Regions from separate parts of the Undibacterium sp. RuTC16W genome, predicted to be linked through region 2. Evidence: predicted binding sites of a transcription regulator. Region 2 holds the regulator's gene; each other region holds the start of a gene.

Region 1 (9,925 bases), on a different contig from region 2:
CGCTGAAGGCAAGCTGCTTGCGCGCTTGGGTAATGCGTATTGCGGTCTCTGCCGATATGCCGGATAGCAGGGAGAAGCCCAGCCTGACTGCTGATTGCTCTGTGTTGTTATACGGGTTAATACTGCGGATGCCGTGGGCATGTGCTTCTAAAGTGGAGTCCCATTCGCTGATATTGATGTCAACCGCCAGAACCGTAACCTGATGTCGCCTGGCATCTTGTATCAACTGCGACGGGGAATAAAATCCCATCGGTTGAGAGTTCAGTAAAGCACATAAGAATACGGCAGGTTCATGACACTTGATCCAGCTGCTGGCATAGGCGAGCAAGGCAAAACTACTGGAATGACTTTCAGGAAAACCATATTCACCAAAGCCTAGCATCTGTTGAAAAATTGCCTCCGCAAATTCTTCTTCATAACCACGTCTGACCATCGTCTTGACGATGCGGTCGTGATAATGCTGTAAGCCGCCTTTACGCTTCCAGGCTGCCATGGCACGTCTTAACTCATCAGCTTCGCCCAACGTGAACTCGGCTGCGATCACGGCGATCTGCATGACCTGTTCCTGAAAAATCGGAACTCCCAGGGTTCTGCCTAATGCTTCTCTGAGTTCTTCTTTCGGATAGCTGACAGCTTCACGGTTTTTTCTGCGTTGTAAATACGGATGTACCATCCCACCTTGTATCGGCCCGGGTCTGACGATTGCGACCTGGACCACGAGATCATAAAATACTCTGGGTCGCAAACGGGGCAGCATACTCATTTGCGCACGTGATTCAATTTGAAATACACCCACCGTATCGGCCTTGCAAATCATGTCGTAAGTGACCGGATCTTCACGCGGGATATCTTGCAAACGGCTAGGGCGGCCAGGCAAGCTGGACATCAATACCAATGCACGCTTCAGCGCCGACAGCATGCCGAGTGCCAGTACATCCACTTTCAGCAAACCTAAGGATTCCAGATCGTCTTTATCCCATTCAATGACGGAGCGATCTTTCATCGAGGCATTCTCTATCGGTACTAGTCGCGATAGCTTGTCACGCGAGATGATGAATCCGCCAGTGTGCTGGGACAGGTGACGTGGAAAGCCTCGCAACTGACTGGCCAGACTTGCCCATTGCTGTGCAACGGGGCCTTCAGGGTCTAAGCCGTTTTCAGCAAAGCGTAGTAATAAATCCTGCTTCCCGTCAAACCAGCGATGCGATTTGGCAACCGTATCCACCAGTTCCAGATCAACGCCAAGTGCCTTACCTACTTCACGTAAAGCACCACGTGAACGTATGGTATGTACCGCAGCCGCAATTGCTGTGCGGTCTCTGCCATATTTTTGATAGATATATTGAATCACTTCTTCACGTCGCTGATGTTCAAAGTCCACATCAATATCGGGTGGTTCGTTACGTTCTTTGGACAAAAAACGTTCAAATAACAAGGTACTGCTATTCGGATCAACTTCGGTAATACCCAGGCAATAACAGACGACAGAATTCGCTGCCGAACCCCGGCCCTGGCAAAGAATCTTGATTGAACGGGCATGCCGGACGATGTCATAGACCGTTAAAAAGTAGGGTTCATAAGCCAGATCATTAATCAGATGTAATTCGTAGTCGATGCGTTTTGCGACTTTGTCCGACATCCCATGAGGGAAGCGCTTTGCCGCGCCGGTGGCGACTTCTTGCTTGAGATAAGTTGCTGGCGTATGACCTTTGGGGACGAGTTCTTCGGGATATTCGTAGCGCAATTCCGTGAGAGAAAATTGACATAGGCTGGCAATTTTGACGGACTCTGCCAATGCCATTGCCGGATAAATATTCGCTAGCCGTAGTCGTGATCGCAAATGCTGTTCAGCATTCGGTGCAAGTGCATAGCCGCATTCGGCAACGGGACGGCTCAGCCTGATCGCTGTCAATACATCTTGTAATGGTTTGCGCGAACGGACATGCATACAGACATTGCCAGTTGCAACGACCGGTAGCTGGTATTGACGGGCAATCGAAATAACGGTGTGGCGATGTACGTCGTCCATGGCCTGATATAACAAAGTGAGACTGATCCAGACACGCTGGGGAAAGGTTTTTTTCGCCCACGCAGCTTGCTTTGCCAGCGTCTCTGGATTCGCCGGATAGTCAGGAACCAGCAGGATTACGCAATCGGGCAAACCTTGCAGGTGAGCGTATTCTGCCAGTGGATGACTAAAGTCCTCCTTTGTAATCAGGTAGCGACCTTTGCTAATACGGGTTCGTGCCAGTGTGATGATTTCAGATAAATTGCCGTAACCTTCACGATTTTGAGCCAGAGCGATCAGTGCTGGCGCGGGAATATACGTGTCCGCCACATCGTCTGCATCAGACCTGGTCGTATCGGTGAGCTTAAAGTACGACCCGATAAGCAACTGCAGTGCGGTATCTTTAACAGCAACATGGGCGCGTACGACACCCGCCAGTGAACATTCGTCCGTAATCGCCAGCGCCTTATAAGTGAGCTGTACAGCCCGTTGCGCCAGCTCTTCTGCATGCGAGGCGCCATGTAAAAAGCTGAAATTGGATTGGCAAAATAATTCGGCATACTCAGGCAAGGAATAGATTGGCGCATGGCTGAGCGGAGGTGTTGTCTGCATGATGTTTTATCCAAATAAACCATGCACAAACCAGCTGGCACCAGCGTCTGACTGCTCACCCAGACGCTCTCTATAAATCCAGTAACGAATATGACCAGGGTTTTCCGCAATAAAGTAATCGCGAGTCACGAGTTGCCCGTTCCACCAGCCAGCCTCTATCCGCTCGGCACCAGATAATAATTTTAAGGGCGCATCGTAATATGGCCGGTGATGACGGATCGTCAAGGGAAGCGCCTTCTCAAATAACCAGACCGGACGCACTGCCTGATTGGGTACATTGGATATATTGAGTATTCGTGTCGACAAGGGCTGTGACTTTAAGGTGTTTTTCTTTTGTGCATGGACGACGGAGACCCAGGTATTGGCAACTTCTGGCCGATGATCCTCTTGTAGTGCGGCTTGCAATACCTGATCATCCCCCAGTCGTGCAACCAATAGTTCCAGCAGACGGTGATGGTCTTCTGCATAGGCTTTGGGTTCTGGGAAGAGGGTGGCATTTGCTACCTGTCTTGTCTGTACCTGACTTGCTGCAAGGCTAACGACAATGACTGGTGCCTGAAGCTGGGTTGTTGCGAGCCTTTCTTTCAACAGTCTGAGCAGATGATCTTCACGCCAGATGGGTTCTGCCAGCTTGAGATTGAGATGCGTCGGTGCCATTGCCTGACGACCGCGTTCATGTTCGAGGTACAGATCAATTTGTGATACGGCGAGTTGCTTGACTGCCAGCCAGCCCATCAGTTGTATGAGCAGACTGTGAATGAACGCCAGAATCATTTCTGCATGTTCAATTCTGTCCGGTAATTCTGTGCGGCTCTGGAATTGCGGTGGGACAGTGATCCATTCAAACACTTCGGTCTGGTGTCCATATGCACGATCCATGAGATCAAGAATTTGCACGCCACAGCGACGCTTAAGTCCGGCGCGAGGCAGCGTTTGCAGAGATCCCAGCGTAGTGCAAGCGATACCGCGCAACCATTCCAGCCAGAGCTGTGCTTCGGGTAGCAGAGCGACAGGTAATTGATCCAGACTTTGTTGAAGTTTTTTTAGTTTTAAAACACGCTTCAAGGAGCACGTTTTTTGTAAATGAGGCCTACCCATTATCCCGCTGCGCGCCAGAAGCCACGCACCCATTGCGGTTGGAGCACAACTCAAAGAGATGCTCATACCCATGACCTTCATGCTATGTCGTATCAGATGGCATAAGCGGAGTATGCCGCCAAACAGTCGCAGACTTGCACTGACCTCCATCAGCAGGCAGTCATGCGTCGCATAGGTAACTTGTGGCGTGTATTGCAGTAGTGCCATCGCCACTTGCTCCAGGCATCGCTGTTCTAAAACTGGCTGGCGCGTATAAAGCACGACGTCTGGTAGCAGCATTTGTACGCTGGCTTTTTTCATGGCGTGCTGAGCGCCTGCTGCTAGTGCGCCGGAGGATGCGCAGCTGAGGCGATTTTGCTCCAGCACGACTTCAGTCTCATCAGAATTAATGCGCCAGTTCGGGCGAAATACTTCTAGCTGCAGCAGAGGCAGATGTAGTGCGATCCACAGAGGTTTCATTCAGTGCCTCAACAGGCGAAATAGGTAAATGTGAAAACAAGGACGGTAGCGCCAATAACAAGGGCTGTTCTCGCTGAACACCGCGCCGTTTAAGGAATTGAATCTGTATGCCATCAATAACCGGCGTGAGATGTAAGCGCAAAGGTGCCGGTGAGGGCATTTCTGCACAGATGCTGGGCCGCATCATAAAAAAAACGGTATCTCCGCTTTGTGCTGCCAGATGTAATCGTCTCAGAGCCTCAGTACGGATATGTGTTTGCCACATTAATAGTGCCGCGCAACTACCGCTGCGTAAGACCTGTTCTGCTGCCCATAAGGCATCTCCCGGTTTTTTGCAGCGTATCCAGAGGCATTGTTTAAGCGGAATTCCGTAGGCATGTAAGGCTAACAGCTGCGGCTGATGTGGTGGTTGCATCAGCACAATGGTGCGCTTATCTGATTGGAGGAGCTGTGCCAGGCCAGGCTGCAAAAGACGCAATTCAGCGCTCCCATACTGCTTGAGTAGTAGTTCATTTAATGAGCCGCGAGGCCAGCCCCCCCCGGGTAATTCTCTCGATAAACTCGGAAAAGTGCTGTTGATACAGGGCGTCGTGCTACTGGCTAATTGCGAGGCGCGCCATAAAGAAGGATGAATGTGATCCGGAGAATCGGTAAACATAGAGGCTCAAATAAATACTGTATATATATTCAGTATAATATTTAAAGCGCTTACTTTTCAATAGCTTAGAGAAATACGAAAATAAATAAAATACTGATTGCATATACAGTATTTTGTGATAAAGTATGTTTTGTGGCATCCATTTGCAATGGTCTGGTATCGAGCTGTAATGCAAATGTTGTCGCTCAGAAGAGTTAAGAGATTTATTTAGTCGATAAGTTATTGAGCGAGACGTACATCAAACTTATCCATCGGATTTATTCATTTACTGATTGGGAGATGATTCAACATGGCACACCTTGACAATTCATTTGACGGACAATTTAGCCTGCAAGTCGCACCAACCTCATTTTTAATGCGCCTGAGTAGTCGTGAGATTTTTGTATGTCGTGATTTCCGCCGACGCTACTATCGTGTCAATCCTTTGATGGATTTTTCTACCGGTATCGAGGCGGGTCATCTGGAACTTTTGTTGTTCCGTAAATGGCTCATTATCTTTTCTAAGGCCAGATGGTAATTCGGTTATTTCTAAACTTCCTGAATGCCGGATAAGGTAAATAGTGTTTACTGGTATTTCGTCGTGTTTTGAGATCTCTAGACTGTCAAAAACGAAGTCTGCGTTCGCTTGGGTCAAATAATGGATCTGGTCCATTCTCTAATTTTTTGACAATCCCTGACTGATCAAAATAGATAGTCATCAAGGAATTCCAGACGCCGCTTTCCTTATATGGATAAGACCAGGCTTCAAGTGCGACACGCGGGTAATAGCTTGTCTCCTCTGGCGCGCCAATGATCCTGATGACCGCATTTTTATCCATGAAGCCTATTTTGATATCAGCAAATTTTTGTGAAGTCAGTACTTGTTCATACGAAATAAGTCGCCCGTCATGATCAAAGCGTGCCATGTGAGTAGCCTGAGCCATTCTGCCACGCATGTATTCCCATAGGTGTAGCTCACCATCTTGATAAACGTGTGTTGGCTTACCTAGTTCAAGTACAACTTCTTGTTCTGTTTGCCCCGCCTTTACGCTGCTCAGGCCATAACTGACGCAGGACGACAAACTCAATGCAATGATTGAGATGAGACTACTGGCAAGGAGGCGAAGGAGTTTCATGGCAAGCTTTAGGTTTTATTGAGATGTAAACGCATGCCTGAAGCATCGTTTTTTTGTAGCGTCTTTCCACACTTTGCAATACTGGGCGAATCACTTTATCGTGGCTGGCAAAGGCTTAGTGCTAGATTTCTCGGTTAAAGGATTTTTATAAATACTTCTATCCTAAACCTTATTTGTAAATGCGGTTTTCTGTGCAGAAAAAGCGATGCTGCCACAATAATTCTCGGGTAAATCAAGCTGGTACGCAGGCATGACTTGTAACTGAGTATGCCGCCCGGCGGCAACCGTATCTGACCATTCGCTTAATGCCATACCCGCACATTTATAGCGGGCCTCCAGCATAGTCCATTCTTGTGCAAAGCTCAGTAGCTGTTGTTCAGGCGTCAGGCTGCGTATCATCTGATGGCGATCCGGGTCCAGATAAATACGCGCAATATCTTGCCATTCAAATGACTCTTTAGCCAAATTCTTGGTGTGAAGCAAGTCGATACCGACGCTGGAGTCCAGACAAATTGCCGCTAATGATAATCCTGCTTCATGACTGATCGATAAAGCAGCTTCATGGTCTGAAAAAAGAAGTCGGGGAGCTGTGCCGGATGACGTCGCAATTTCAATGTCGCGTACGTCGATTTGATAGCATCGTTGAATCAAGGTAATGATTGCAGACCGTATTTGTTGCCTTGCTTTTGTACGATCTTGCGTGCTGTCAGTAGATACAGCGATGACGACATACCGGTGTAATCGGAGTGCGGCACTTGCGTCGTCCAAGTGCTCAGGCAAATAAAATACCGGTACGGATGCCGGTATTGACGTGAGAAGTAATGAGCCAGGCATTACTCTGGTGCGATGAGCTAGTTCGCGATTGCGGCAGGGCAACCGCGCCAGCTGGATTTGGCGGGAATGAATTCTCCCTTCATGACCAGCGTCAGAGCACCAAGCTGCGCATCATCACCGACAACCGCACTGTAAAGCACCGAACTCCGCGGCCCCATATAGACGCGCTCACCGATGATCACTTCATCGATCTTCATGACGCGATCTTCAAATAGATGGGTTTGCGGGCAACAAAGAGCGTTAATTTCGCTATAAGCACCGATGCTGGCACAATCAAATTCAGTAATATCTGTCGTATCAAGATAAACACCGCGTCCGATTTTACAACCCAGTAATCTGAATGCTAGTGGCAACCAAGGCGTGCCACGCAGATAACGCATGAAGTTAGGAACCGCGATACCTTCGTATAAATTCGTAATGCCTTCAGACAGCCAGACAAAGGATGTCCACATCGGGGCACTACTTTTTTTATAACGAAAAATGAAGACCCATTTCAGCACCAGAACAAAGGCAAAACTGCCAATGCCGTACCATAATCCGGCAATCGATAAGTAGTAAGCGACTTCGTCCCAGCGATCATCACCAGCCAGCGGCATGAGATCTAATACGATCGTATAACCAACGGCAATCACCATCGCATGCGGCGCAATAATTCTGAATGCTTCAATCAATCCGCGACCGAGCCTGCGCATAAAGGAGGGGTGGAAGGTGAGTTCTTCAGGGAAGCCTTTTACCTCCTCACGTGCCGGTAAATGCAGGGGCGGGGAACCCAGCCAAGTATCACCTTCATGCATCTGATTATTTTTTGGCGCACTGGTATGGACACCGATCAGTACATTCTCAGGCAGGATCGTGCCATCGGGAATGTAAGCGCCATTACCGACAAAGCTGCGTCGGGAAATGATGGTCGGTTGCATGCTCATCCAGCCGCCATCAATCTCCTCATCACCCAGCAACACAGCATCGGCAATAAACGTCTCATCGCCCAGCGTCAGCATATCCGGCACCACGCCGAGAGCCGTGGAGATTTCAGCGCCACGCCCGACCTTTGCGCCAAGTAAGCGATACCAGTAAGGCGCATAGACCGTGGCATATACACCGTGCAAGACGTTCAGACTGGATTCCTGAATCTGGTTCACCAGCCATTTACTGCAATAGGTATTGCCATGTACGGGATAACTACCAGGTTTTAATTTAGGCAAAATACTCCAGCGTATACCCGCGGACAGTAAGGCGGTACAGACAATCAATACCGCTGTAGCCGGAAACGCGAGAATGAAATATTTAACGAGTTGAAACGAGAGGCTCGTATTTTGCAACCAGGCTAAACCATCGATATTATCGATCCAGTCTATCGTAATAAAACTTGGAAATACTGGCAGGAAAAATAAGGCGGTAATGAGTAAACTACCCACAATAAAAAAGACGGCCTCACTAAAGAACCGCAGAGTTAAGACCTCAGGACGTGGTGGCTGCGATGCACGATCAAAGGCGCCCGCATCTGCAGCCGGTGAGCCGCGCCAGACTCTGTGAGCCGGGACTGATTGACCTTCGCTCAGTGCTGACTGCCCTTCAAGATGGGCAAATTCGCCAAGCGATGTGCCGCCTTCAAGCACAGAATAAGAGCCGACATAGGCTTCATTCGCGAGGGTAATTCGACCCAGGCGAAGCTCACCATGCTGCACCCTGGCGTTTTCAAAATTACAGGCGTTGCCGATACTGACACCATCACCAATCTGCAATAAATCCGGTGAGCGCAAGGTCATGGAGCCGATATTCACATCCTTGCCGATTTTGGCACCTAAAGCCCGCAGCCACCATGCATACATCGAGGAGCCGCTCAACATATACGTTGGCGCAGCCTCGACCAGACGGTCTGCCAGCCACCAGCGGTAATAGGTCACTCCCCATAACGGATATTGACCCGGTTTTAAGCGTCCTGCGATGAGCCATTTACCTGCGATGGCAATCGCAAATTCCAGCAAGGTCAACAACAGGAAGGCCGCAACCGATAAAAGCGTCGCACGCACAATCGAGTCGCCAGGCTCACCGGTAAAGAAGTGATAGGCAAAGAAGGGTGCCAGCCATTGCACCATCCGCATTGCAACCAGGAATGGAATCATCGCAGCCTGCGCGATACCACAAACCCAGCGCTTCACATCCGATGGTTGAGTCCAGGCGATATGGGTACTACTTGTCGTGATTGCACCAGCCAGCATGACGGCTGCAATCGCACCGATTTGTCTTGATTGATAGATGTCACTGATTTTGAAATAAGCAAAGCGGGCATCTGCACGCAACAAAGATACCAGGCGAGCTGCCATCAGAGAATGTCCGCCTAGTTCAGAGAAGAAATCTGCTTCACGACGTATCGCTTGGCCCGGAAATAACTTGGCTAATGCAGCGAATAAAACTTCCTCGGCTGGATTGTCGGGAATATCCGATTCTGCTGAATTGGCCGCTACGCTAAGGGGCGTTGCTTTCAAGGTTTTTCTATCGATTTTGCCTGAGGTGAGGCGCGGCATCTCGTTTAAAAACTCATAGCGCGTCGGCACCATATAGGATGGCAAGACTGCCAGCAACGCATGGCGTAAGTTCGCAATACTGATTTCTTTATGGAGCTCTTTGCTAGTCTCACTGACGATAAAGGCGATTAGCTGATCCACACCTTGTTCAGAGCGCAGAATAACGGCGACTGTACCAACACCTGGTTGTTGCGCCAGCACGGCTTCAATCTCACCTAACTCTACTCTGAAACCACGTATTTTCACCTGATCATCCGCACGTCCCAGACATTGTACAGAGCCGTCTTCACCGATACGGGCAAGATCGCCAGTGCGATACAGACGCGCATCGATATCTTGCTTAGCCCATGGATTATGGATGAATTTTTCGGCAGTTAAATCTGGTCTGCCCAGATAACCATTCGAGACGCCGGGACCAAAAATACATAGCTCACCGGTCTCGCCGCGAGGCAATAACCGGATACCTTTTTCAACGTCGGCATCAATGACGAGCAAACCATAATTGGGTAAAGGATGACCAATCGTCACTGGCTGATTTGCCTGTAGTATTGCCAAGCTCGCTGAAACGGTTGCTTCAGTCGGGCCATAGGTATTGAACATCTGTCGGCCAGGGTTA
Region 2 (9,925 bases):
CAAAGATGTTCCATTCCCGCCAGAACTGTTTGCTGCGCAAGCTGAACGTCGCGTTCGTCTGGGTCTGATCTTGGCTGAGTTAGTCAAAGCGAACAATCTGCAGGCAACCGCAGAGCAGATCAAAGCGCAAGTAGAAGATTTTGCACAGAGTTACGAAGATCCGCAGCAAGTTGTAAAGTACTACTATAGTGATCGCAACCGCTTAGCGGAAGTCGAAGCCCTTGTATTAGAAGAAAACGTCGTTAACTACGTATTAGGTAAGTCGAAGGTTACGGATAAAATGTTGCCATTCGACGAATTAATGGGTAACAACGCGCAATAATTAAAGGAAATCACATGACAGGCATCATTCAGAATTCAGCATTAGATACCAATATGCTAGGCATGGTGCCGATGGTCATAGAGCAAAGTGGTCGTGGGGAGCGTGCTTACGATATCTACTCACGTTTGCTGAAAGAACGTGTGATTTTTTTGGTTGGTCCTGTGAATGATCAGGCCGCTAATCTGATCGTAGCGCAATTGCTGTTTTTGGAAAGTGAAAATCCAGATAAAGATATTTCACTTTACATCAACTCTCCCGGTGGTTCAGTGTCTGCTGGCATGGCGATCTACGATACGATGCAATTTATTAAGCCTGACGTCTCAACCTTGTGTACGGGCTTGGCTGCATCAATGGGTGCTTTTTTATTGGCCGCGGGTGCGAAAGGTAAACGTTTCTCTTTGCCGAACTCACGGGTTATGATTCATCAGCCTTTGGGTGGTGCGCAAGGACAGGCATCAGATATCGAAATCCAGGCTCGCGAGATTTTGTATTTGCGCGAACGCCTGAATGGTATTTTGGCTGATAAAACAGGCCAAACTATCGAGCAGATAGGTAAAGATACTGACCGCGATAATTTTATGTCAGCAGATGCCGCCGTAGAATATGGTTTGATAGATAAAGTTCTGACCCATCGCGCTTGATGTACTAAAAGAATATTGAAAATAGAGAAAGCGCCCGCACTTACAAGTCCGGGCGTTTTTTATTGAACGCTACAAAATAATTGTGGCAAGATTTTTTAAATCATTTATAACCTAAACATGTTCGATGACTTATGTCGAATTTGCAGGTAATATCAAAAACAAATCCGCTAAATTTTCGTTAAGAACCTAAGTACCATGCCCGATAAAAAATCCTCCACTGGCGAAAAACTGCTCTATTGTTCCTTTTGTGGCAAGAGTCAGCATGAGGTTAAAAAACTGATTGCCGGGCCTTCTGTTTTCATCTGCGATGAATGTATCGACTTATGTAATGACATTATTCGTGACGAGGTTAGTAATCTGGAGTCCATTTCCAGTGCCAAAACTGATTTGCCAACTCCGTCAGAAATAACGGCCCTATTAGATCAATATGTGATTGGTCAGGTAACGGCTAAGCGTATCTTGGCCGTTGCTGTTTATAACCATTACAAACGCCTTAAGCATCTCGGTAAAAAAGACGATGTTGAACTGGCTAAAAGTAATATTTTGCTAGTAGGGCCAACCGGCTCAGGCAAGACTTTACTGGCGCAAACTTTGGCCCGTATGCTGAATGTTCCTTTCGTCATTGCCGACGCGACGACTTTAACCGAGGCAGGTTATGTCGGTGAGGACGTTGAAAACATCATTCAAAAATTATTGCAAAATTGCAATTATGAAGTTGAACGTGCACAAAAAGGGATTGTCTACATTGATGAAATTGATAAGATTTCGCGTAAATCCGATAATCCATCGATTACACGCGATGTATCCGGTGAGGGTGTTCAGCAAGCTCTGTTGAAATTGGTTGAGGGTACTATGGCTTCCGTGCCGCCACAAGGTGGTCGTAAGCATCCCAATCAGGACTTTATTCAGATTGATACAACTAACATCATGTTCATCTGTGGCGGCGCTTTTGATGGCCTTGCCAAGATTATTTCTGATCGCTCTGAGCGCAGCGGTATCGGTTTCGGTGCCAGCGTAAAGAGTCAGTCGGAAAAAAGTGCCAGTCAGGTTATGCAGGATGCTGAGCCGCAAGATTTGATCCGGTTTGGTCTTATTCCAGAATTGGTTGGTCGTTTGCCAGTTATTGCCACGCTGAATGAATTGGATGAAGCTGCCTTAATTCAGATTTTGGTAGAACCCAAAAATGCGTTGATCAAACAGTATTCAAAACTGTTGGAAATGGAAGGGTCTGAACTGGAGATTCGTCCTGCAGCACTGCAAGCGATTGCGAAGAAAGCAATTGCCCGGAAAACTGGTGCGCGTGGATTACGTTCGATTCTTGAACATGCATTGCTTGATATTATGTATGACTTACCAAGCGAGCAAAATGTATCAAAAGTCGTGATTGATGAAAATACCATCAATAATGGCGCTAAGCCTTTGTTGATTTATGACGAGCAACCGAAAGTCTCGGGCGTGAAGTCTTAATTCCTAAAAAGTGTGGGTGAATGTCACAATTGATCCTCTAATACTAGGAATACGCAGTACAATTAATTACACAATAAAATTGAGCTTCAATCGAAAAGCTACCCGGAGGTGCCTCTGAGTGGCTTTTTTTATTGTTTTTCGGATGACGGGCTTGAGTTTTAGCCTAGTGCGCCAATCTATCTACTAGAAATTTTGAATAAGGTGCGCCATGACAACTTCCATAATCACTGAACAAACAGAATTGCCGTTATTGCCTTTGCGCGATGTGGTAGTTTTTCCGCATATGGTTATCCCCTTATTTGTTGGCCGGCCAAAGTCTATCAAGGCTTTAGAAGCGGCAATGGAGCAGGGAAAGAGCATTATGCTCGCAGCGCAAAAAGCTGCTGCCAAAGACGAACCATCCGCTGACGATATTTATGAGATTGGTTGTATTGCCAACATTTTGCAAATGTTGAAATTGCCAGACGGTACCGTCAAAGTATTGGTTGAAGGTGCGCAGCGTGCGCGTATCCATAAGATTACTGAAACTGAATCGCATTTTACGGCGGACCTAACTCCTGTGCCTCCAGAAGAGGGTGATGATTCCGAGGTTGAGGCAATGCGACGCGCAATCGTTCAGCAATTTGATCAATACGTCAAACTGAATAAAAAAATTCCTCCTGAAATTTTGGCTTCTTTGTCTGGTATTGACGACGCTGGTCGTCTTGCCGATACGATTGCGGCTCATCTGCCATTAAAACTTGAGCAGAAGCAGGTTATTTTGGAAATTTTCAGTGTGTCCAAGCGGCTCGAACATTTACTTGGACAATTGGAAGGCGAACTCGATATTCTGCAGGTAGAGAAGCGTATCCGTGGACGAGTCAAGCGTCAGATGGAAAAGTCTCAGCGCGAATATTATTTGAATGAGCAGGTCAAAGCGATTCAAAAAGAGTTGGGTGAGGGCGATGAGGGTGCGGACATCGATGAGCTCGAAAAGAAAATTGTTGCCGCCAAAATGCCCAAAGAGGCACGCGATAAGGCGATGGCTGAGCTGAAAAAACTCAAGATGATGTCTCCTATGTCGGCAGAGGCGACCGTCGTAAGAAATTACATCGATACCATCGTTAATTTACCTTGGAAGAAAAAATCCAAAGTTAATAATGATCTGACCAATGCAGAAAAAGTGTTGGAAGATGATCACTATGGCTTAGATAAGGTCAAAGAACGGATCTTGGAATATCTTGCCGTTCAGCAGCGCGTCGACAAGTTAAAAGCGCCGATCTTGTGCCTGGTCGGTCCCCCGGGTGTTGGTAAGACTTCACTAGGACAGTCGATTGCTCGTGCAACGAATCGCAAGTTTGTGCGTATGGCTTTGGGTGGAGTGCGCGATGAAGCTGAAATCCGTGGCCATCGTCGTACTTACATCGGTTCTATGCCAGGTAAAATTTTGCAGAGTTTGTCTAAGGTTGGCGTACGCAATCCCTTATTCTTGCTGGATGAGGTCGATAAAATGGGGGCTGATTTCCGCGGTGATCCGTCGTCTGCATTGCTGGAGGTTTTGGATCCTGAGCAAAATCATACTTTTTCAGACCATTACATCGAAGTTGACTTCGATTTATCCGATGTAATGTTTGTGGCGACTTCTAATTCGTACAATATTCCGCCCGCTTTGTTAGACCGGATGGAGGTAATACGTCTGTCAGGTTATACGGAAGATGAAAAAACCAGTATTGCTCAGCGTTATCTGTTGCCAAAACAGATTAAGAATAATGGCTTAAAAGACGGCGAGATCAATGTGTCCGAAAGCGCGATTCGCGACATTATTCGTTACTACACCAGAGAAGCTGGCGTGCGCTCCTTGGAACGTGAAGTTTCAAAGATTTGCCGTAAAGTAGTGAAGATGCTTTTATTGAAAAAGAGCGAGAAAAAAGCAACGATCACCTCTAAGAATCTTGATAAGTTCCTTGGTGTCCGTCGCTATGATTTTGGCGTTGCAGTGAAAGAAAATCAAGTGGGGCAGGTCGTTGGCCTGGCATGGACAGAGGTCGGCGGCGATTTGTTAACGATTGAGGCAGTTGCAATGCCCGGAAAAGGCGGCGTAATACGTACAGGCACTTTGGGTGATGTCATGAAGGAGTCAATTGAAGCCGCTCGTACAGTAGTTCGTAGTCGTGCTAAGCGCTTAGGTATCAAGAATGATGTTTTTGAAAAAAGTGACATTCACATTCATGTACCAGAGGGGGCAACTCCTAAGGATGGCCCTTCAGCCGGTATTGCGATGACGACGGCACTGGTTTCTGTTTTTACCGGTATCCCTGTTCGTGCTGATGTTGCGATGACTGGCGAAATTACTTTGCGCGGCGAAGTTTTACCTATCGGAGGATTGAAAGAGAAATTGTTGGCAGCTCACCGCGGTGGTATTAAGACGGTATTGATACCAGAGGAAAATGCCAAAGATTTAGCCGATATTCCTGATAATGTAAAAAATAAATTGGAAATTATTCCTGTGCGCTGGATTGACAAGGTTTTGGAAATTGCACTTGAACGCATGCCGGTTGCGTTAACTGATGAGGAAGTTTTGGTTGCTGCTGCAGCCAAAACAGAAACTGTCAGTGATACGGGCGTCGTAAAACATTGATTGTTTAATCTCCTAGGTTTTACCTCGAAAATAGCCGCTGTTTAAATCAGCGGCTATTTTATTTGCATCGTAATTTAAATCACGATGCTATGGATTTATTTTGGATTTAATCGAGAAATCAAATAATGATTCATATTAAAAAAGACCAATGGTTCAGTGATGTGTATGGAAGGGCTATATATTTAATGGATGTATTGAGACATCCTGAACCGGCTTACTTATCGATGAGCTCCGATGAAAAAGACCGGTTCCGTCAAACTCAGTGCGATGTCGGAGAAGTTATCCGGATACTTGGTGCTCACCTTGATTTTGCCTTAGTTATGAAGTGGGATGGAGTGATAGGCTGGGTTCCTGCTGCTGCAGTTAATATTGATGCAGATATTCATGCCTATATTCCTGTTGAATCTTTAGGCCAAAGTTCTGATGTATTTTTTCAATATTGGTATGCAACGCCTTATATATGGGGCGGTATAACTCGTGCAGGAATTGACTGCTCTGGTTTTACTCAGCGCTATTATTACGATGTTTTGGCTAAGAGCATTCCTAAAAATTCTTATGATCAACGTCGCCTTGGTCGTTCAAAAAAAATATTAGAAGTGGTTAATCATGACCTGATTTTTTGCACAAGAAAAGGTGGCAGAGGTATCCACCACGTTGGCATATATTTTGAGGGTGACGTCTGGCATGCTCATTCTGAGCGGGGTGTTACCTGTCAATCAATGGCTGAATTTCTTGCGAATTATGAAGTACTGCAGGTGGCGGATATAGTTGAAAAATAAAGTCACTATTTTTGATCAACATGCGCAAGCCAGTTGTTTGATTGCGCATGTTTAGAGTCTTGCTAAGTTTGCTTAAGTCCAGGCGCGGACTAAGCCAACGGCCAAACCCTCCAGAGAAAAATCTTCATCCTGTTCAGCAATTTTAATGTTGGGGTAGTCGGGATTCTCAGCGAGTAACTCAATAATGTTACCGTTTTTTTTGTATCGTTTGACAGTCACATCATCGCCCATACGAGCAATAACGATCTGTCCATTTTTTGCCTCACTCGATTTTTTTACAGCGAGTAAATCTCCATCAAAAATACCTGCGTCACGCATAGACATGCCGCGGACTTTGAGTAAATAGTCAGGTATTGCAGAAAATAATGCAGGGTCAACCTGGTAATTTGTGTCTACATGTTCTTGAGCCAGAATGGGTGAGCCAGCGGCTACTCTGCCAACTAAGGGCAGACTAAGTTGCATCAAAGCAGGGTGAGGTAGTGCCATTTGCGTTCCAGAGCTAAATTTTCCTTTGACATTACTCAAAGCAGAGTCAAGCAGACGGATGCCACGGGATGTTCCGGGAGCTATTTCAATAACTCCCTTGCGGGCTAGTGCTTGCAAGTGCTCTTCTGCTGCATTGGTTGAACGGAACCCTAGTTCGTTGGCAATCTCTGCTCTGGTCGGTGGAAAACCGGTATTTCGAATGGCATCTTTAATCAAATTCAGAATCTGTTCTTGGCGGGCAGTAAGTTTGAGCATGTCAGAATTCCAATTGGGTAAAGTTTGACTGGGTTTATAAGCAGCCTGTATTTTTGTACAGTATAAGCGTAAATTTCTGAATAGCCAAAATTTTTTCATTTAGAACCTTGGTCTGATACAGGGAAAGTGCATTGAAAATTAATAATTTTTCTGCGTACGCAATAAGTGCTTGAAACTATTGAGTAAATTCAAAAAGTGCAGTATAGTCATGGGCTTTTCCTCTTCCCGCACTCGTCTTGACGCCGAGGCGGGCTATTTTATTGTCCACAAGGAGAATATATGCGTCATTATGAAATCGTATTTATCGTACATCCTGATCAAAGCGAGCAAGTGCCTGCAATGATCGAGCGTTACAAAGCTTCTGTAGTAGCACGCAGTGGCCAAGTACATCGCGTCGAAGACTGGGGCCGTCGTCAATTGGCTTACATGATTCAAAAACTGGCTAAAGCACATTATGTTTGCATGAACATTGAGTGCGATGCTGAGACTCTGCTCGAGTTGGAAACCGCATTCAAATTCAATGATGCAGTTCTGCGCCACCTCACAGTCAAAATGAAAAAAGCTGAAACAGCACCATCTCCAATGATGAAAGCTGTACAGAAAGAAGATGCTGCTAAAACGCAACGCGTAGAAGCGCCAGCGGCATAGTTGACCTTTAGAGGACGCAACATAAATCAGTGAATCAGCTTAAAGTTGTTGCCAGTATTTTAGAAAAATCGGCGCTGCGCTATACGCCAGCAGGAATTCCGATAGCTTCCGCGGTACTGACGCATACTTCAAAGCAAGAGCAGGCAAATACTCAGCGTGTAGTCGAATTTGAAATTAATGCCATTGCAGCAGGCAATATTTCAAAACGATTTTTGGAGATAGAGCTGGGAGTGGTTATGCAATTCACGGGTTTTTTGTCGCGCAAGAACCGTAACAGCAAAAGTCTCGTATTTCACATCACTGATTTCGAGACGACTTTACTAGATTAGGAGCCAAAAATGGCATTCGGTAAAAAATTTGACAAAAGCAAACTGAAACAAAAGCGTCAGCAACAAAATCCTTTGTTCAAGCGCAAAAAATTCTGCCGCTTCACCGCAGCGCATGTAGCGCAAGTTGACTACAAAGACGTCGACACATTAAAAGATTTCGTGCAAGAAAACGGCAAAATTATGCCAGCACGTTTGACAGGTACTAAAGCACTGTACCAACGTCAAGTTGACACAGCGATCAAACGCGCACGTTATCTCGCGTTGCTGCCGTACACTGATCTGCACACAGCGTAATTGACGACAAGGTACTAGGAGAAAAATATGCAAGTTATTCTGATTGATAAAGTCGTTAATCTCGGCAATCTGGGCGATGTAGTTAAAGTTAAAGACGGTTACGCACGTAACTTCTTGATCCCGCAACGTATGGCTCGTCGTGCAACAGCTGCTGCAATCGCTGAATTCGAAGCGAAACGTGCAGACTTAGAAAAAGCTGCTGCTGAACGTTTGGCTGTAGCGCAAGCTGCTGGTGAAAAACTGTCAGGTTTGACAGTTCAGATCTCGCAAAAATCTGGTGTTGATGGCCGTTTGTTCGGTTCTGTGACTAACTTTGACATCGCTGAAGCTTTGGTAAAACAAGGTTTCGCGGTTGAGAAAGCGCAGATTCGCATGCCACAAGGCCCATTGAAAATTGTTGGCGATCATTCTGTTGCTGTTGCATTGCACACAGACGTCGTTGTTGACGTGACTGTTGCTGTATTGGGCGAACACGCTTAATACGCTTATTTCAGCAGCATAAAAAGCCGGGCTTGCCCGGCTTTTTTACGTTAATAACAGCTTGATGTATGTTCAGTGATTTTTTGATGATGTTTTGCATGCTTGCTCCATCTTTAATGTGTCAAATGCGTATAGTTTGGGTAAGGCGTTTGCTTTGCTTTCTTTGTTTTTGAAGTTGAATAAAAAGGTATAATGCGCGCCATGAAAGCACCTTCCGATCCGCAATTAGATTCCATTCGCGTTCCCCCGCATTCCATCGAGGCAGAGCAGTCTGTGCTTGGGGGGCTGTTATTGGATAATGCCGCCTGGGACCGGATCGCTGACTTCATCCGTGAGGATGACTTCTACCGCTATGATCACCGTATTATTTTTCAGGCGATTGTTAAGCTGATTAATGCGACAAAACCCGCTGACGTCATCACGGTATATGAAGCCTTAACCGGTATCAATAAGGCTGATGATGCCGGTGGCCTGACCTATCTGAACGCATTAGCACAAAATACTCCGTCTGCAGCCAATATTCGTCGTTATGCGGAGATTGTGCGTGACCGTGGCGTCTTGCGTAAATTGATATCTGTCTCGGATGAAATTGCCGGGAATGCGTTTAATCCGCAAGGTAAAGAAGTTAAGCAGATGCTTGATGAAGCTGAGTCCAAGATTTTTGCGATTGCGGAAGAGGGAGCGCGCGGCGCTCAAGGCTTTACGGCGATTCAGCCTTTGTTGACGCAAGTTGTTGAGCGGATTGATGAGTTATATAACCGTGACCATACGAGTGATATTACAGGAGTCCCTACTGGCTTTGCTGATTTGGACCGTATGACCTCAGGATTGCAACCTGGTGATTTGATTATTGTTGCAGGTCGTCCATCGATGGGTAAAACGGCATTTTCTATTAATATCGGTGAGAACGTTGCTATTGAAAGTGGTTTGCCAGTTGCCGTGTTTTCGATGGAAATGGGTGGCGCGCAATTAGCAATGCGTATGCTGGGATCCGTTGGTCGCCTCGATCAACACCGGTTGCGTACGGGACGCTTGGTAGATGAGGATTGGCCGCGCTTAACCCATGCAATTCAAAAAATGAACGATGCGCAGTTATATATTGATGAGACGCCGGCACTGAGTTCTATTGAGTTGCGCGCTCGCTCACGTCGTTTGTCACGTCAATGTGGCAAATTGGGATTGATCATTATCGATTACTTGCAACTGATGTCAGGTAACTCTGGCGGTGAAAACCGGGCAACAGAAATTTCTGAAATATCTCGTAGCTTAAAAGGTCTGGCGAAGGAATTACAGTGTCCTGTTATCGCATTATCCCAGTTGAACCGCTCGCTTGAGCAACGTCCTAATAAACGCCCTGTTATGTCGGATTTGCGCGAATCTGGTGCGATTGAGCAGGATGCAGACGTGATCTTGTTTATTTATCGTGATCAGGTCTACAACCCTGACTCACCTGATAAAGGTACTGCAGAAATTATCATCGGCAAACAGCGTAATGGTCCGATTGGCAGCGTACGCCTGACATTTCTGGGTGAGTACACCAAATTTGATAATTACACCGGATCATTGTCTGTCTATGGCGATAACGAATAATCGACTTTTCGTCGTTA
Region 3 (9,925 bases), on a different contig from region 2:
CTCATGGATTTCCACTTCCACGTCGTCTTGTGCTCCAACAGCTCTGGTGATGAGATTTTTGATTGGTGAAAACTGAGCATTTTCTTCGCTGATCAATCCGGCATCAATTTGCGCTTGCAATACGGAATGATCATGAGTGATCTGTCGTAACTTGTCGGATCTATATTGATAGATCCGGGAATCACCGACATGTGCAACCAGTAATTTATCGTAATGGCAAAATGCAACGACAACCGTAGTTCCCATGCCGATGAGCTCTGCGCTCTCCTGTGCAGCACCCCAAACCTGATTATTGGCCAGATCAATAGCATCTTTAATCCATCGCATAGCGATCGATGTTTTATGTCCAAACAGAGAAGAAAATGTCGACGATTTTTTACGAAGTAGCTGCTGCCTGATACTGTCAACAGTCATTTTACTAGCGACTTCACCGGCATTGTAGCCACCCATGCCATCAGCCAATATGGCGAAATCCGCTTCTGCGCAAATCTCTATGGCATCTTCATTGTGCGCACGTACCAGTCCGGTATCTGAGAGACCTGCAAACTCTAATACGCGTTGAAATGACATGGATATAAAAGTAGTTAAGTTCAGGCTATGCGTTAAAGGTCATTGGCATTTGTGAAAACTGAAAATGCAGCCAGTAAGCCTGTGCGGCTAAGCTTAACACTAACCAGAGGAATTGTTGCGTAAAGATAAGTAATTTCCAACATTACTCGATATAGTCAATTGGTGTAGCAGCCTAATAGCAGTCTGGTTTTTGATACCTACATATAAAAACTGTCGTGACGAAGCCGCATCCCTTTGCATTATCACATCGAAAAAAACTCAATGGTCGAATGCAATTTTATCAATGCGATTATAGAGTATTGCTATCTACCACTAGCCCATTAACTAGCACTTACCTACTTATAAGACCTTTCGATCATTGCAATAAAAAAAGGGGAGCAAAGCTCCCCTTTTTTGTGGCTGCAAAGATTACAGCATGGCTTTCAACAAACGCGCCATTTCTGACGGGTTTTTAGTGGCCTTAATGCCGCATTCTTCCATGATGTCGAGCTTGGCTTGTGCAGTATCAGCACCACCGGAGATCAGCGCGCCAGCATGGCCCATGCGTTTGCCCGGAGGCGCAGTCACCCCGGCGATGAAGCCAACAACTGGCTTCTTCATGTTGTCGCGTACCCAATAGGATGCATTGGCTTCGTCTGGGCCGCCGATTTCACCGATCATGATGACAGCATCAGTATCTGGATCATCATTGAACATCTTCATGATGTCGATATGTTTCAGACCATTGATAGGATCACCGCCAATACCAACAGCAGAAGACTGACCCAGACCCAGTGCAGTCAATTGACCCACTGCTTCATAAGTCAACGTACCGGAACGGGAAACCACGCCGATACGACCTTTACGATGGATATGGCCTGGCATGATGCCGATCTTGATTTCGTCTGGTGTAATCAGACCTGGGCAGTTAGGGCCGAGCAATTTTGTTTTACTGCCGGACTTTGCCATGCGGTCTTTCAACATCATCATGTCACGGACAGGGATGCCTTCAGTAATGCAAATTGCCAAGTCCAGGTCAGCTTCAACAGCTTCCCAGATGGCAGCTGCTGCGCCTGCTGGTGGAACGTAGATCACGGAAACTGTTGCGCCAGTGGCTGCTTTAGCGTCTGATACGTTGGCAAAAATTGGTATGCCTTCGAAATCTTCGCCAGCTTTTTTCGGATTCACGCCAGCGACGAAACAGTTTTTACCGTTTGCATAATCGCGGCACATGCGGGTATGGAACTGGCCAGTTTTGCCAGTGATACCTTGGGTGATGACTTTAGTGTCTTTATTAATCAGGATGGACATAGTGATTCCTTGCGATAATTAAGCGTGAGCTGCAGCAGCGGCAACAACCTTCTGTGCTGCTTCTTCCATCGTGTCAGCCGCGATGATAGGCAGGCCGGAGTCAGCCAGCATCTTCTTGCCGATGTCTTCGTTAGTACCCTTCATACGCACAACCAGTGGTACTTGCAGGGAAACTGCCTTGGATGCAGTGATCACGCCTTCAGCGATCACGTCACAACGCATGATGCCGCCGAAAATGTTGACCAGGATGGCTTTCAGGCCTGGGTTTTTCAACATGATCTTGAAGGCTTCAGTGACTTTTTCTGCCGTCGCGCCACCACCTACGTCCAGGAAGTTGGCTGGTTCGCCGCCGAACAGTTTGATGGTATCCATCGTTGCCATCGCCAGACCAGCACCGTTAACCAGGCAACCGATATTGCCGTCGAGGGAGATGTAAGCCAGGTCAAATTTGGAGGCTTCGATTTCAGCTGGATCCTCTTCATCCAGATCGCGGTAAGCCACGATTTCTGGTTGACGGAACAGAGCATTCGCGTCGAAGTTGAATTTTGCATCCAGTGCGATGACTTTGCCGGAACCAGTCAGGATCAAAGGATTGATCTCAGCCAGGGAGCAGTCAGTTTCCATGAAGGCTTTGTACAAACCTTGCAACTGTACGCGCGCATCAGCGATGGATTCTTCAGGCACACCGATTTTGCGGGAGATGTCATCCGCTTCAGCATCTTGCAAGCCAGCAGTCGGGTCGATTGCCAGGTTGTGGATCAGTTCTGGATATTTTTCTGCCACTTCTTCAATATCCATACCGCCTTCGCTGGAGGCCATCAAGACCACGCGCTGGCTGATACGGTCAGTGACCATACTGACATACAGTTCTTTTTTGATGTCTGCGCCTTCTTCGATCAACAGGCGACGAACCTTTTGACCTTCAGCACTGGTCTGATGCGTGACCAGTTGCATGCCCAGAATCGCGTCAGCGTATTCACGCACTTGTTCCAGGGATTTAGCGACTTTCACGCCACCACCTTTACCGCGACCACCTGCGTGGATTTGCGCTTTTACGACCCAAACCGGACCGCCCAAAGTTTCAGCCGCTTTCACTGCTTCATCAACGGTTAAACATGGGATACCGCGCGGTACAGTTACTCCAAATTTGCGGAGGATTTCTTTACCCTGATACTCATGGATTTTCATACGACTTCCCTTCAGACACTGAGGTATTAGTTAATAAGTAAAACAACAAAAACGAACTAGCTGGATGATTTTGCGTCGGTCGGCAAACTAAAAGCTGTCGACCAACGCGGGTAATACTGCGCAACCGCTGGCCCATCCAGGCGCAGCGCATGGCAACGATTAAGTTGAAACGGTTGTTGTGTTTGCTCTGACGCACTGGCGCCATCTCTGGTGTCAATCACATCGCCAGCAAATGCTTGCACTGCTGCCGTCGGTAGAATTTGTGCCAGCTCTGTAATATGGGTACATCCGTGAATGCCGGACAAGCGCTCTTTGACGCCCTGACGAAATTGCCGAAACAAATTGAGTCCAATCAATTTCTTATAGTCAGGACCAATGGTGTTGCAAAACCCGGGATAAGGAACAGCATCTGAAACAGCAACGGCATCAACAATCGTTAAATCAGTATCGATAGTGATGCGCAGGCTAAGATCGTGCAGGGCAGAGCCAACAGGGCGAACGCCTGAAGCGAGTTTGATGTCACGAGTCTTGGTATCGGTGATGTGGGCGTCGAGATCCCACAATCCGTCGTCACGAGCGAACGCGTCGATCTGGATTGAACGCGTATGCTTCAGCGCACGTCCGATAGTTGTTGATGGTAAGGGCATAATGCCTGCTGGCGGCTATTTCAGAATAAAGAGCCACAATTGCGTGTCGTTACCGCAGCTTCTACGATAACAGCCGCTCCTGCGGCCCTGCAAAAAACCACAGAAGTGTAGCACAAGTGCTCAAGCAATCCTCGTTTACCTAGATGTTTACCCACCAGATTCACGAATTATTTGTATCGACGAGCTACATATCTATGGATAATTTGATCATGATTTCGATATGTTTTTACTTAACTTAGCTCGTCGTTATCAAAGTCATTCTCTCTGGGTGCTCTCATCGCTAATTGAATTGCCTTTTGCGAAAATCCACGTTGTTGCAAAAACCTCGCTTGCTTCGCCCTGTCTATATGATCCACCGCTGTACATGGAAATTTTCTGTGCAATACCTCTATCGCCCGGTCCGACTCTGTAAGACTTATCTCGGCCTTAATGCGAGATATTTCCTGGCTGTCCAACTGATGACTTTGCAACTCAGCCAAAATACGCTGATTACCAAAGCGGGCAATCCTCCGGTTCACCAGAGAATCAGAGAAACGCTCAGCAGATAAATATTTAGCCGCTTCTAATACATCCAATAAAGCCGACACATCATCACCATCTTGTGCATAACGTTGCAGCTTACGCGCCAGCTCGATACGGCTATGTTCACGCATAGACAAGTACCGGAGAGCGCGTGCTTTTAAGCTAATTTGCGGTCTAGGCATAAAATCATAAGCTCAATAAAAAAACGCCGGCACATTCTTTGAAATGCGGATCCGGCGTTCAATGTAGGTATCACAAAGTATGGATGAAATTAGCCAAGCATAACGAACAACGCCGTCGAACCCAACTAAATACTACGTTGCACTTACTCGGTGACAGGTGGCAATAAAGGCACGTTCAAATGCGCACGAACTTTATTTTCAATTTCTCGCGATAATTCTGGGCGCTCTTTCAAATAAGTCCGGGCATTGTCTTTACCCTGACCAATACGCTCACCGTTGTAGCTATACCAAGCACCAGCTTTCTCAATGATCTTGGCTTCTGCGGCCAAATCCAAGATCTCGCCTTCACGTGAGGTTCCTTCGCCATACATGATGTCGAAATGCGCCTCCCTGAACGGCGGCGCCACCTTGTTTTTCACAACTTTCACTTTTGTTTCATTACCAATGACTTCATCACCCGACTTGATTGAGCCGGTACGGCGAATATCCAGGCGAACCGATGCATAAAATTTCAGTGCGTTACCACCAGTAGTTGTCTCTGGGCTACCAAACATCACGCCGATCTTCATACGGATCTGGTTAATAAAAATAACCAAGGTATTGGTACGCTTGATACTACCAGTCAATTTACGCAAAGCCTGCGACATCAGACGTGCCTGCAAACCAGGAAGTGAGTCACCCATATCGCCTTCAATCTCGGCGCGTGGCGTCAATGCCGCGACGGAGTCGATAACGACAAGATCGACGCTGCCGGAGCGAACCAGGGCATCCGTAATTTCCAGAGCCTGTTCGCCTGTATCAGGCTGAGAAATCAACAGTTCAGACAAATTAACACCAAGCTTCTGTGCATAACCCACGTCCAGCGCATGTTCTGCATCGATAAATGCACAAGTACCACCTAATTTCTGCATCTCTGCAATAGCTTGCAGCGTCAGGGTTGTCTTGCCTGAGGATTCAGGTCCGTAGATTTCAACAACACGACCACGTGGCAGACCACCGACACCAAGAGCAACGTCCAGACCCAAAGACCCTGTCGATACAACCTGAACCTCTTCTACAACCTCGCCATCGGCCATCCGCATAACGGAGCCTTTACCAAATTGCTTTTCAATCTGCGCCAGAGCGGCAGCCAATGCTTTGCTTTTGTCAGAGCTGGAATCGGATTTTTTGTCGTCCATGATTTCTTTCGGAAATAGTGCGCTTGGTTATTGTTACGCTTAGTTGTTGGTTACTTAATTTTACTAACTGAGAACAGTGAAATTCTCGTTTTTATTTAATCTGACTATACTGTATAAAAAATCAGTGATTTATGCAAGCACGTTTTTTAAATTCTTCAAACCAACATGGTAACTATGATTCATGCACGTTGCTTCAACTGTTCATTTTCTGTCGATTTTCATTTAACTCTGAATTTTGTTCATCTAATGTCGATTTTCATTTAACTTTGAATTTTTTTCATCTAATTTTGAACTGTTGATTGGAAGTACCGCTTCCCAATATGAAGTCGGTTGCTGAGATGTTGATTGAGCTCCAGCACATTCATGTCTTATGGTGACACAGTGCTATTGATCTATATAAGTAATCCCAATTACTAAGATGTTGTACAGGACTACTTTAAGGAATTGCAATGTTTCCTGAAAGCTCTTTTGCGCGATGAGCTATCTCAAACTTAAGGTGCCTCGCTCTGGTAGAGATTGCCTGACTTGCTTCTAAGACCTTTGAAAGTAACGTCTGCCAGCCAAATTCATTCGCCTTGATGTCAGTGCGGAGAAGATTTTCTTGGTTGCCCCAAAAAATGTTTGATTGTCCATATATCTCGCAAACCTTCTCACTCATCTCCGGGTAATGGATGTCTGCAATTGCCATGGCTTCATGTAAACGCTCGCAATTTTCAAGATAGCGAGATCGGAAGTCCTCAACACCAAGATTCGAAACAGACTGGATGTAACTCATCGTTTGTGAATTCTCCAGTTCGATTCGGGAAAGTATTCGATGTAAAGCGTCTAGTTTCGCTCTTTCGACCGAAAGCTCATTCGTGAAGTGATCATGTTTTAGGCGATCCCTTTGCAGGGTAATGTCCTTGTCGGCGTTACCGCGTGCAATGTTCAGCTGCGTATTTGTAGTAACCTTGGCAGTGATATACGCGGCAAGCGCGCCTGTTACAGTGCCCACAAGGATGGAGAGTTCGGTTGTCATTTTTAGTAAAGGGCAAGAGTCAGGAATGACCATAAGCAATAAAAGTAATGATCTATTGAATACGACTACTAAAAAAAACGGCTCGAAATCATCTTGTCGAAAATTCTAGTTCACTTGCTTTTTTAAATAAACTTTCTCGCCACTTTAAAATGCTTTCTGTATCAAAACGTTCACCATTGAACTCAATTTGTTTGACAGGCTTATTTTTTGTAGATTTTTTGCGAATATAATCGCGAATTTCCATCCATCGAATTTCTCCGCTTGAGCTCCTGACGACAAGCATGACTGGAGCGATTTGATCAGCCCAATACTTCGAATGCCTTTCCTTTTTTATGGAAAATAATTCTTTTCCGTCGACAGTCGTCCTGACATACGAATCCCCCGACTTCAATTGCAGGAACAAAAGTTGCCCGGAAGCCGTTCCGTCATCATTTTTGAACTCAATCTCCATATCGATCCCATGGTCACTAACGGTTTTCTCTCTTGATATTTGGCGAGAAAGTGCCACTTTCGAGATAACTTCACCTACAAGCACTCGTTCTTTGCTCTCGTTGTCTAGCTCTTCATTAGCCACGCCCTCCAAACGACGCACTGTCCGTTGATATTCCGGCGATGTATATAGCTTCTCCAGTTCATCGACTAACAGAACACGGGCGTCACACATTGGACACCCGATATCTTGTTTGCCGCTGTTTTTCCGCTTTTCTGCGGCATCTACGTCTGCGATCGGGTTCGAGCAGTCCTGACAGACATAATGGCGTCGCCGAGTTACACGCGCACCTCGCTGAAGCAAATGGTCATGGACATACTTAACAAAAATTATTTTTTCGCCTAACAGCGTGTCTGGGGAACTGTAAACTTCAATTGAAGCTGCGGCAGAGGCAATTTGCCTAGTCAGCTTCACACCAATTTTTTTCCCACTCTTTGTAGCAAATTCAGCTGCATCTTGCCATAATTGAGCGCGTTTGAACTCGTGCGTATGATTTAGCCGAACGACTAAAGTAGAGTAAATTTCATCCACCACTCCATCAAACCGATAGTTTACAAGTACAGCCGGGTGACCAAGAAGTTCAGGCCTATTGCGTTTGTAGTAGCTTGGAAAGACAAGAAAAACATCTTTCTCGGTAAGCTCCCTCGCACACAAGCCTCGCTGAAGGAGTTTACGATGCATCTCAAGAAGAACAATGCGCTCGTCCTCGAGAGGAAGGCGCTGAAAGCTACCGTAAACCAAATCACCGCCAAGCACTTTTTGCTCGCTGACGCAACCGAGTTCGCTAGGATCGTCACGCATGGTCGCTATTACTGCTTGACTGTATGCATTGATCAACTCAGGTTGAAAAAGCACCCATGCACCAAATTCCAATTCAAGGACAACGCCTGGACCAGAGAGCAGGCTTAATACCGCTTTAAGCTCCGCATCTGCAAAGTTAATTTCATTCGGCTGCAACCTTAGGCGAAGCGCGTCTCGAAGCTCGTTAAATCGCATTAGAACGCGCCCGTCATCCTTTAACCTGACAATTTCAGCCTTTAGACGTTTAAATAAGATGGGAGAGGATCGCCATGGAATACCTTCCCAATTGATGCTTTCAACGATGGCATCCCGGAGTTCGGTACATCCTTTCCCAGTCAGCGCACTCGTCTCAAGGTATTGCAGGAAACCATGCTCCTTTACATACTGTTGTATGTCTTGTCTGCTAACACGAATGGGGCTAGCATCAATTCTACCGGCAACTAAAAGCTTGGCCAATTGCTTATCTGTTGAACGTGTAAGATCACGATCCCATTGGGAAAGGGACTCGAAAACGTTTGTTTTCTGAGCATCGAAGACCAAGATAGCGAGTGCTGTATCATCCATATACAGTTGATGGATGAGTCGTTGGTCCGCTTGCCCACCAAAATCCCAAAGCCAGATCTCTCTATCACCCCGCTCACCGGGTGTTTTGGCAGGAAGCGACCATTGCGTCGCCCACGCCCCTACAGTGGACGCAGCACTTGCCTCCCACTGCTCATGTGCCAACCGTTTGGACAATCCAGTCTTACCCGCGCCACTATCGCCGACAAGCAGTACCTTCGCGTTGGTGTACTGAACCTGCTCTTCTGCTTTTACAAGATTTTCCGAAATGAAACCGCGTTTGTGGATAAGCTCTGATGGAATATTCCACTCGAATAACTTTTCCGTGTCTCCAGAAAATAGAATATCGCCGAAAAAAGCAAGACCACAAGCATCGTTATCGTTGCCGTCTAGAATACGAAGTAGCTTGCCAGTTTCGACCTCCCACAGACGAAGAAATCTGTCACCACCACTGGAAACAAAAGCATATTCATCTGAATGCCAAGCAATATTTAGAACCTTGTCAGTATGTGCATCAAAGATACTAAGACATAGACCAGAGCGAAGATCCCATAACCGAATTGTGCAATCATCTGAGCCACTCAAGAGCATCGTTCCGTTCCCGTTTAGGGATAGACAACGCACTGCACCAGTGTGCCCCTCAAGAACACGAGTGCATTGGCCAGTACGCAAATTCCACACTCGAATCGTGCCATCCACACCAGCTGAGATCAAGGTACTATCGAACGCCTGCACTGAGAGCACAGCGCCGGTATGTCCTCGCAGATCCTTTGACATTTCATTACCGAGATCCTCCCAAATCTGAATGGTTCCGTCATGCATGCACACTACTATTGCGTCGCCAGCAAATCTCGCTGCAGTAAGCGCCTCAATACCTGCGGAGATCGTTCGTATGCATTTTTCGCTAGTCAGATCCCAAATTCTTACCGTGCAGTCCTTCGAGCTGGACATTAGGAGCTGTTTGGTCTCATGAAAGTCTAAACTGTTGATCCAGCGTTCATGCCCTACGAGTTTTAGCTTGAATTCCGTCGGCTTATTGATGTCGATCAAGTAAATTTCGCCAACAACTGTTCCATAGGCTGCGATTCTATTGTGAAGACCAAACTCAATTGTATTGATGAGAGAGGATGAGTTCAATTTACTGCGCTTCTTCGACGGAATACGAGATACATCCTTACCACGCGAAGTTGGTTTTGGTGTGCTGGGCCTACAGACGGCAACCAGTCGCGCAAAAATCTCGGTAGCCTGTCCATCTCGCCACTCAACATATTCTAACTGGCGTAAAGTATCTGGCAATGGAACATCTTCAAGTCGTACTGGAATGAAGCGCCGCTCCTGATGTATGGGGTCACGGAACTTAAACGTTTCCTTCTCAAACTGGTGCCACTGATTTCCCAACACGTGCTCAGAAACAAATAGCAGAAGCACTCTAGATTGATCCAAGGCGTTGTTTCTCTCATAAATAAAGTGATCTGTCT

What was found. The regulator LexA, encoded in region 2, represses DNA repair genes until DNA is damaged. The targets are predictions, from matches to a motif close to ACTGTATNNNNATACAGT.
Region 1: the regulator LexA is predicted to act here: its motif matches at 4,852-4,869, upstream of imuA (translesion DNA synthesis-associated protein ImuA).
Region 3: the regulator LexA is predicted to act here: its motif matches at 5,686-5,703, upstream of recA (recombinase RecA).

Annotation. Positions count from the first base shown of each region.
Region 1 is NZ_JBMPPE010000005.1:102,543-112,467, forward strand. It holds gene ACO0K4_RS11300 (error-prone DNA polymerase) at 1-2,620, opposite strand, end outside; gene ACO0K4_RS11305 (Y-family DNA polymerase) at 2,627-4,177, opposite strand; gene imuA (translesion DNA synthesis-associated protein ImuA) at 4,104-4,835, opposite strand; gene ACO0K4_RS11315 (hypothetical protein) at 5,125-5,352, shown strand; gene ACO0K4_RS11320 (hypothetical protein) at 5,438-5,950, opposite strand; gene ACO0K4_RS11325 (4'-phosphopantetheinyl transferase family protein) at 6,113-6,784, opposite strand; gene ACO0K4_RS11330 (Pls/PosA family non-ribosomal peptide synthetase) at 6,802-9,925, opposite strand, start outside.
Region 2 is NZ_JBMPPE010000004.1:243,530-253,454, forward strand. It holds gene tig (trigger factor) at 1-322, shown strand, start outside; gene clpP (ATP-dependent Clp endopeptidase proteolytic subunit ClpP) at 337-963, shown strand; gene clpX (ATP-dependent Clp protease ATP-binding subunit ClpX) at 1,159-2,430, shown strand; gene lon (endopeptidase La) at 2,639-5,047, shown strand; gene ACO0K4_RS10025 (NlpC/P60 family protein) at 5,173-5,826, shown strand; gene lexA (transcriptional repressor LexA) at 5,899-6,567, opposite strand; gene rpsF (30S ribosomal protein S6) at 6,847-7,215, shown strand; gene priB (primosomal replication protein N) at 7,245-7,544, shown strand; gene rpsR (30S ribosomal protein S18) at 7,554-7,838, shown strand; gene rplI (50S ribosomal protein L9) at 7,866-8,318, shown strand; gene ACO0K4_RS10055 (replicative DNA helicase) at 8,520-9,908, shown strand.
Region 3 is NZ_JBMPPE010000008.1:83,494-93,418, forward strand. It holds gene ACO0K4_RS15570 (Stp1/IreP family PP2C-type Ser/Thr phosphatase) at 1-570, opposite strand, end outside; gene sucD (succinate--CoA ligase subunit alpha) at 979-1,860, opposite strand; gene sucC (ADP-forming succinate--CoA ligase subunit beta) at 1,879-3,063, opposite strand; gene ACO0K4_RS15585 (DUF2889 domain-containing protein) at 3,105-3,695, opposite strand; gene recX (recombination regulator RecX) at 3,926-4,399, opposite strand; gene recA (recombinase RecA) at 4,543-5,577, opposite strand; gene ACO0K4_RS15600 (hypothetical protein) at 6,014-6,595, opposite strand; gene ACO0K4_RS15605 (DUF4365 domain-containing protein) at 6,684-9,925, opposite strand, start outside.